DNA from 2 places in the Actinoplanes sp. NBRC 101535 genome. Region 2 is predicted to be linked to the other one. Evidence: riboswitches for the same ligand, from Rfam matches in the RefSeq annotation. Region 2 holds a riboswitch; the other holds the start of a gene.
The links. A riboswitch is a leader RNA that binds a small molecule or an ion and turns the genes downstream of it on or off. The one in region 2 is predicted to bind cyclic di-AMP.

Region 1: linked by a shared signal. The riboswitch ahead of QSK32_RS31280 (coiled-coil domain-containing protein) and the one ahead of QSK32_RS43175 (C40 family peptidase) in region 2 are both predicted to bind cyclic di-AMP.

Annotation. Positions count from the first base shown of each region.
Region 1 covers NZ_BSSY01000013.1:211,548-215,751, reverse strand. The annotation lists gene QSK32_RS31290 (ABC transporter permease) at 1-160, shown strand, start outside; gene QSK32_RS31285 (ABC transporter ATP-binding protein) at 153-923, shown strand; gene QSK32_RS31280 (coiled-coil domain-containing protein) at 955-1,974, opposite strand; cyclic di-AMP (ydaO/yuaA leader) riboswitch at 1,979-2,114, opposite strand; cyclic di-AMP (ydaO/yuaA leader) riboswitch at 2,322-2,458, shown strand; gene QSK32_RS31275 (coiled-coil domain-containing protein) at 2,464-3,492, shown strand; gene QSK32_RS31270 (glycoside hydrolase family 65 protein) at 3,560-4,204, opposite strand, start outside.
Region 2 covers NZ_BSSY01000029.1:26,738-30,941, forward strand. The annotation lists gene QSK32_RS43170 (AAA family ATPase) at 1-1,000, opposite strand, end outside; gene QSK32_RS43175 (C40 family peptidase) at 1,215-2,207, opposite strand; cyclic di-AMP (ydaO/yuaA leader) riboswitch at 2,224-2,356, opposite strand; gene QSK32_RS43180 (M56 family metallopeptidase) at 2,476-3,384, opposite strand; gene QSK32_RS43185 (BlaI/MecI/CopY family transcriptional regulator) at 3,381-3,737, opposite strand; gene QSK32_RS43190 (cytochrome ubiquinol oxidase subunit I) at 3,818-4,204, shown strand, end outside.

The DNA.
Region 1 (4,204 bases), on a different contig from region 2:
GATCTTCATCGAGCTGATGCGTCACTCGCTGATGGAGGACGTGCCGCTGGCCGGCACCCCCACCAGCCTCTGGATCGGCGCGACCATCTGGAGCGTCGTCGTCGGGCTCGGCGGTTACGTGTACTTCTGGCGCGGAGAGAAGGGCTACGGCCGTGGCTGACAATCGGATCCCCACCGTCGTCGCTGACGACGCACACGTCATCTACAAGGTCAACAGCTCCGCCGCCGCGGGCAGCGGCAGCCCGCTGGCCAGCTTCAAGCGACTGGTGACCGGCTCCTCCCCCGCCAACGTCCGGGAGGTGCACGCCGTCAAAGGGGTGACCTTCGTGGCGTACCGGGGTGAGGCGATCGGCCTGATCGGCAGCAACGGCTCGGGCAAGTCGACCCTGCTGCGCGCGGTGGCCGGCCTGCTGCCGGTGGCCCGCGGCTCGATCTACGCCTCCGGCCAGCCGTCGCTGCTCGGTGTGAACGCCGCCCTGATGAACGAGCTGCCCGGCGAGCGCAACGTCGAACTGGGTTGCCTGGCCATGGGCATGTCACCCGCCGAGGTGAAGGCCAAGAAGGACGGCATCATCGAGTTCTCCGGCATCAACGAGCGCGGCGACTTCGCCTCGCTGCCGATGCGGACGTACTCCTCCGGCATGGGCGCCCGGCTGCGGTTCTCGATCGCCGCGGCGAAGCAGCACGACGTGCTGCTCATCGACGAGGCGCTGGCCACCGGTGACGCGAAGTTCCGCCGCCGCAGCGAGCAGCGGGTCCGTGAGCTGCGCGCCGAGGCCGGCACGGTCTTCCTGGTCAGCCACAGCGAGCAGTCGATCCGGGACACCTGCGACCGGTGCATCTGGCTCGAGTCCGGCCAGATCCGGGCGGACGGCGCCACCGACGACGTGATGAAAGAGTACGAGGCCTTCATGCGCAAGTAGCGCACGAAGGCCTCGCCGTGGGGCCGGTCGGTCAGTTCACCGAGAGATGCACGTGGTTCGTGTGGTCGCTCGAGGGATCGCCACCGGCCCCGCTGTACGACTTCCAGCCGCTGCTCGGCAGCCAGATCCGCCGGTACCAGATGACGTAGAGCACGTCGAGGGCCTCGGCGTTCTTGATGAAGTAGTTCGCCAGGTTGTTGCCGTAGGTCTTGTCGGCACCGGTGGCGTCGCCGCCGAAGGTGCCCTTCTCCGCGGAGAAGTCACAGGCCCGGCCCTTGGGGTGCTCACCGCTGTTCTGCTCGCGGAAGCACTTGGTGTACCTGGTGAAACCGTCGCTCTTCGCCTGCTTCAGAGCGTGCAGGGTGCGCGGGGTGAGGCAACCACCGGTGGTCGGGTCGTCCTCGGTGCACCCGCTGCCGGATCCGCTGGGCGCCGGATCCGCCGTGGCACTGTCACCGCTGCCGCCGTCGCTGCTCGACGAGGCGTCGGCGCCCTGGTTGGCCTTCTTCAGCGCGGTCTCCGCCTGGACCTTCTTCTTGGCCATGACGTTGACCTGCTTCGCCTGGTCACGCACGGCGGCGTCGATCGCGGTCTTGGCCTTGGCCTGGGTGTCGCGGGTCGTCTTGAGGTCCTCGATCGCCTGGTTCTGCTTCGAGGCCACGGTGGCGAGCGATTCCGCCCGGTCGACGAATCCGCCGGTCGAGCTGGCACCGATCAGGGCGGTCAGCGGTCCGAGCCGGCCGTTCGTGTAGGCCTGCCGGGCGATCTCGTCGAGCACCGCCTGCTTCGGACCGAGTTCGGTGTCCAGGCGCTTGACCTCGGCGGTCAGCTTGACCTGCTGTTCCTTGGACTTCTTCAGGTCGGCCTTGGCCTTGACGTAGCCGCTGGAGGCGTCCTCCAGTTGCTCGATCAGCGACTTGGATCCGCCCTCGCCGTCGTCGCCGGAGTCGCCCGGGGCCGCAGAGGCCGGGGACGCGGCGAACACCAGCCCGCACACGGCGACCAGTAACGCCGTGATCGGGGCGAATCGCCGCGCAGTCGGTTGCTGCACAGGTAATTCCTTCCGTCGGCCGCCGACCGGGTTAGCTGACGGGTTCGGGACGAAGGAAATCCCTACCGCTGGCGCGGATTCACCCCGAGGAAAATGGTTCCCCGGTTCGCCGGGGGGTGGCGATTAGGCGGCGGCTCCCATACGGGAACCGCGTCCGACCATACCCACTCGGGCCAAGGATCGACAGATCTCGTACGCACCGCAATGGGGTGACGACATGAGGTGATTCGATTACCGAAAGTCATTGTGAGGTAACGCATTTCGCCGTTCTCAGAGCCTGATCCACGGCGATATCTCAGGTAAACTCGGCGCCGGTCCTGCCAGGACGGCACCGCCCCCGAGTTGCCGGCAGGCCGCCGCCCAATCGCCTCCCAGGCGAGCCGGGGACCCAGGTCACTGGGGTGAATCCGCCTGACAACGGCGGTAGGGATCGCTTCCGTCCCGAACCCGTCAGCTAACCCGGTCGGCGGTGACAAGGAAGGAATGTTGATGACCGCACGTCCCCGCCGGTGGCTGACACTCGCCCTGGCGCCGCTGATGGCGACCGCGATGTTCGTGGGCCCCGTGGCCCCGGCTTCCGCGGCACCCGGCGGCAGCACCACGGCCGAAGAGGAGGACGAGGACGCCAACCTGTCGACCGTGCTGGAGTCGACGAACCGGCGTTACGTCTCCGCCAAGGCAGCCGTGGCCAAGTCCGTCAAGAACCAGAAGGAACTCGCCTCCGGCATCAAAGCCGCCGAGGCACGCCGGGACGTCCTCATTCCCGAGGTCAACTCGATCGCGAAACAGCAGTACATGACCGGCGACGTGAGCGCCCTGGGCTTCCTGCTCAGCGCGGACACGTCGAACGATTTCCTGAGCAAGGCGGTCTCCCTGGAGGAGATCAACCGGCTGCACGACAGCAAGCTGAGTGAGCTCAACGACGCCCTCGAAGAGATCACCGCGAAGAAGACCGCGCTGGACGCCGAGCTCAAGAACGAGCAGGAACAGCTCGCCGTTCAGAAGAAGCAGAAGGAAGCGGCCGAGAAGCAGCTGACGCTCCTCGGCGGTGGCACCGGGATCAACAGCACCATCACCGACGGCTTCGTCGCCGCGAAATCGGCGACGGCCAAGGCGGCACCCCGCAACGCCCAGGGCGGCTTCTCCGCGGAGAGCTGCAACCAGGACGACCCGACCACGAGCGGCTGCATCACGAAACGCACGCTCAACATGTACAAGGAGACCAAGAAGGCCGGCTTCGACCTGTTCGTCGGATGTCACCGCACCGGTGGCCCGTTCGAGCACCCGAAGGGCCGGGCCTGCGACTGGTCGCTGCAGAAGAGCGGATTCTCGTCGGCGCACAACGACAAGATGATGAAGTACGGCAACGACCTGACGGCCTTCCTGGTCCGCAACGCCGACGCACTCGGCATCTACTACGTGATCTGGTACAAGCAGATCTGGTTCCCGGCCAGCGGCTGGAAGCAGTACCACGGGGTCAGCGACCACACCGACCACGTGCACGTCTCGATGCTCTGACAGACCCACCGAAAAGCCCCCGTCCCTCGCTGCCGGCGAGGAACGGGGGCTTTCTCGTGGTACGGGGTCAGTGCACCGCGCGGCGCACCGGGGCCCGTCCGGCCGGCTGAACCGGCGCGGGGCCGACCGGCAGGGCCGGCGGGATCGCCATCGTCACCGGGCGGACCTGGGTGACCTCGATCTCCTTGCCGTGGTGGTGCAGCGTCAGCCGAGCCGAGCCGCCGCCGTTGCGCAGGGAGTAGGTGACCTCCTCCGCGGTGACGTTCACCCGCAGCCGCAGACCGTGCCAGAGCAGCGAGAACTCCAGGTTGTTGATCCGGCTGGGCAGGCGCGGCGCGAACGACAGCTGACCGTTGAAGTCACGCATGCCGCCGAGACCGGCGACCAGCGCGATCCACGACCCGGCCAGCGACGCCACGTGCACGCCGTCCCGGGCGTTCTGGTGCAGGTCGTGCAGGTCCATCAGGGCGGCCTCGCCCAGATAGTCGTGCGCCAGCTCCAGGTGCCCGGTCTCGGCCGCCAGCACCGCCTGCACGCAGGCCGACAGCGACGAGTCCCGGACGGTCCGCGCGTCGTAGTAGGCGAAGTTGCGCGCCTTCTCCTCCGGCGTGAACGCGTCACCGCGGATGTACATCGCCATGACCAGGTCGGCCTGCTTGATCACCTGCTTGCGGTACAGGTCGAAGTACGGGAAGTTCAGCAGCAGCGGGTA
Region 2 (4,204 bases):
GCAGGGCCGCGTCCACGTCCCATGGTGCGTTCGTCGCGGCCAGGACGAACACACCGTCGTTGCCGCCGTCCACGCCGTCGAGTTCGGTGAGGAGCTGATTCACCACGGTACGCATGGACGACTGCAACTGGCTGCGTTTGTGCCCGAGGGCGTCGATCTCGTCCAGGAACAGTACGCACGGGGCGTGGCCGCGCGCCGATTCGAACAGGTCGTGGAGGTTGCGTTCCGAACTGCCGATCCACATGTTCAGTACGTCGGTGATGCTCAGCGAAATGAACGAGGCGCCCATCTCGCCTGCCACCGCGCGCGCCAGGAACGTCTTGCCACAGCCGGGCGGGCCGTAGAGCAGCAGACCACCGCGCAGGCTCTTACCGAACAGGGTCCGCAGTTTCGGGTTCCGCAGCGGGCCGAGGAACGACACCTCGAGACGCTTCTTGACGTCGGCCATGCCGCCGACGTCGGCGAGGGTGACGCCGGAGCGTTCCACGTCGAAGGAACGGTCGGCGTGGCCGCGGACCGGGTCGACGCCATCACCGGACGACGAGCTTTCCGGCCGGGAGAAACGCGGCGGAACCACATCGCCGAACTGCTGTTCCATCGCCGCCCAGTCGATACCTGACGGCGGAATCGGACCACCGGGCCCGGAAGGAGATGCAGTCTCGGAAGGAGATGCGGTCTCGGAAGGGAATGCAGGCGCGGAGGGGGATGCAGGCGCGGAGGGGGATGCAGGCGCGGGAGGAGATGCAGGCGCGGAGGACGGAGCGGAAGGGGCTGTCGGCACGGGAGGCGACGGCGGGACGGGGTTGCCCAGTGCCCGGGCCATCAACTGCTGTGCTCCGACGTTCGCGGGATCCTGGGCCAGGGCCTGCGCGACGTGCCCGATCGCCTCGGCGCCACGGCCCGCGGCCACCAGCATCTCGGCCAGGTGCAACCGCAGTGGCAGGTCGTCCGGCTGGGCCTGCACCGCCGCGGCGAGGCTATTGATCAAGGCATCGCTCATGACAGGCGATTATGCCCGCGCCGGTGGCCGGCCTGCTCACGGCAAGCCGGGGCCGCGCTCGCTCGACGCCGGGTTGAGACCTGAAACACCGGATGGCGACGGTACGGGCTCAGGCCGTACCCCCGAGAAGGCCGGCCTGAAGGGGAGAGAAGGTGGAAGGCCGCCCACACCGAAGTGTGAGCGGCCTTCCGGAGAACAGCGGAACAGGAGCCGATCAGGCCGGCCGCCGGTATCCGGCGATCGAACCCGGACTTTCGATCTTCGCCATCCGCACGTAGTCGCCCGTGTGCGGGGCGTGCACCATCATGCCGCCGCCCACATAGATGGAGACGTGGTGCAGATCGGAGCCGTAGAAGATCAGGTCACCCGGCTGCAGTTCGCTGCGGCTGACCGACTTCGTGGTGCTCCACTGGGTCTTCGTGTAGTGGTAGAGACTGACGCCGACCGATCCCCACGCCTCTTTCGTCAGGCCGGAGCAGTCGTAGCTGCTCGGACCCTCCGCGCCGAAGACGTAGGGTTTGCCGATCAGGTCGCACGCCTTCTGGGCCGCGCGACCTCCCCGGTCGTTGGTGTAGTCGACCGGGCACGGACCGATCTTGAGTCCGCTCTTCGAGACCGTGGCGCTGCCGTAGGCTTCGATCCGGAGGTCCTGGAGCTCCTCGACCTTCGCCTCGATCGTCGTCTTCTTGGCCGAGAGGTCCTTGTCCCGGACGGCGATCTCGGCTGCCATCTTGTCGACGTCAGCCTTGTCGGCGGCGTACTTGTCCCGCAGTTTCGCCACTTCGGTGATGGACGCCTCCTGCCGGGAGGCGATCTGGTCGAGGAGTGTCAGCTTGTCCACCAGGCCGGTCGGCGAACCGGTCACCAGCATCGCGTTCATCGCGCTGGGTGGCCCCTGGATGTAGGCGTCCACCGCCAGGCCACGGACCTGCACCATGGCGGCATCGACCTTCTTCTGCAACGGCGCGAGGGTCGCGGCAAGCTCTTTCTGCTGTTTCTTCAGCTCTTTGAGCTTGCTGTGCACGTCGTTGTACTCCTCGATGACGGGCTCCAGCTTGTTCCACTGCTCGTCGATCTGATCTTCGATCTTCGAGGGGTTGGGTGCCGCGTGGGCGGCTGCCGGGCCCGTGACAACAACTCCGGCCGCCGCGACGGCACAGAGCACGATGCGCAGAAAACCGACGCGACGCGCGCCTATCCGCTTCACGTGGGTGTGTTGTCCTTTCTTCCTACTCAGCCGCCGACCGGGTTAGCTGACGGGTTCGAGCGGGAAGCACGCCCGGCCGCGTTTCCGCGGCTTCACCCCATGAACCTGGGTTCCCGGCTCGCACGAGGGCGATTAGGCGGTGGTCCGTCAGATCGGCCGGTTGGACGATGGGGGACTGCCGAACCGGGGACAACCGTACTCGGATCATGCGGGCAAATGAAGCGCGCATCGTACCGGAAACCCTGCGCACCTGCAGTAATACCGAGGGTTACCGAAATGGCCATGCGTCGAGGGCCCGAGCCAGCCAGGGCACCACGAGCACTACGGTCGGTAACACCAGCAGGCCGATCGCGGCGGCCGTGGCGAGCACGGTGAGGGGCCGCGACGAGCGTGCCGGGCCGGCCATCCGATCGAGCCTCCGCCGCGTCTCGGCGGCCGGGTCGGCGGGCGCCGCCTCACCGAGGGGCGCCGGGTGGGCGAGCCGGGACAACGCGGCCCGCAGCGGTTCCGGCCCGGTGCGGCGGCGTGCGGCGTCGTCCGCCACCATCTCCAGCAGCAGGTGTACGGCGTCAAGCGACGCCCGGCTGCGCAGTGGTGCCGGGACCGCCTGGTAGAACGCGGTGAACGACTCCATCACGAGTTCATGCCGGTGCCGCAGGTGGGCCCGTTCGTGGGCCAGCACGGCGTCGACCTGTTCCGGGTCCAGGACCTGCAGCACGGCCCCGCTGAGCACGACGCGCGGCGACCGTCCGGGCACGCAGTACGCCAGGGGCAGCGCGCCGTCCAGCACGCGCACCTCGGCGCCGCTGAAGGTGCGGCGCTGCTCGGCCCGGTCGAGCAGGTCGACGAGCATCCGGTGCCGCGCGCGCCGGGCCCGGGCGCGGTAGCTCACCCGGACCAGGGAGATCAGCAGCCGGATCACGATGAGGGCCGCGACCGCCAGCGAGAATCCGAGGGCCACCACCGTCTCCGGGTGCCGGGCGCCGGCCGCCCGGGACAGCTCCTCCGGGGCGGCGAGCACCACGCCGAGCGCGCAGAGGACGGCGGTCAGGGTCAGTGCCTGCCAGAGCAGCACGCCGGCGACCGGTGACCGGTCGGGCCAGCGGGCGTGGGCGAGGATGCCGGGTGCGATCAGCGACAGGGCCAGGCCGAGCGCACCGAGCGCCAGCGCGGTCACGACCGGGTCGTGGAGCGGGCCGCTTCGATCGCCGCGGCCAGGGCGTCCGGTGGGAGCTGCCCGACGAAGTACGCCAGGGCGGCGTCCCGGTCGGGGGTGGAACTCAGGGCGTCGAGCATCACCCCGGCGGTCATCTCCTCGCGGGTCTGCGCGGGGGCGTACCGGTAGGCGCGGTCGGAGCGTTGCTGCAGGACGAGACCCTTCTTCGCCAGCCGGTCGAGGACCGTCATGACGGTGGTGTAGGCCAGGTCACGGTCGCGGCTGAGCAGGTCGTGCACCTGTCGCACGGTCAGCGGTGCGGGCGCGTCCCACAGCTTCGTCATGACCTCCCGTTCGAGGTCGCCCATACCCATGTGGGGCAGTCTACGTCACCGCGTCGTACTACACGTCGTAGTATCTACTACGAAGCGTCGTAGAGGGGTGGGCCTGATCCATGGACGTGCTCGACTTGACCCGGCTGCAGTTCGCCGTGGTGACGATCTATCACTACCTGTTCGTGCCGCTGTCGATCTGTCTAGCGGTCACGGCGGCCGGTCTGCAAATCGCCTGGATGCGAACAAACAACGATAAATACTTACATCTCACGAAATTTGTGGGAAAGTTGCTGATTGTCACGTTCGCGGTCGGCGTGGTGACCGGTCTTGTGCAGGAATTCCAGTTCGGCTTGGGCTGGAGCGCCTTCGCCCGGTTCTACGGTGATGTGTTCGGCCCCACACTCGCCATCGAGGGCATGCTCGCCTTCTTCCTCGAGGCGACGTTCCTCGCCCTCTGGTACTTCGGCTGGGAGCGGCTCCCCCGTAGGGTGCACGCCGCCACCATC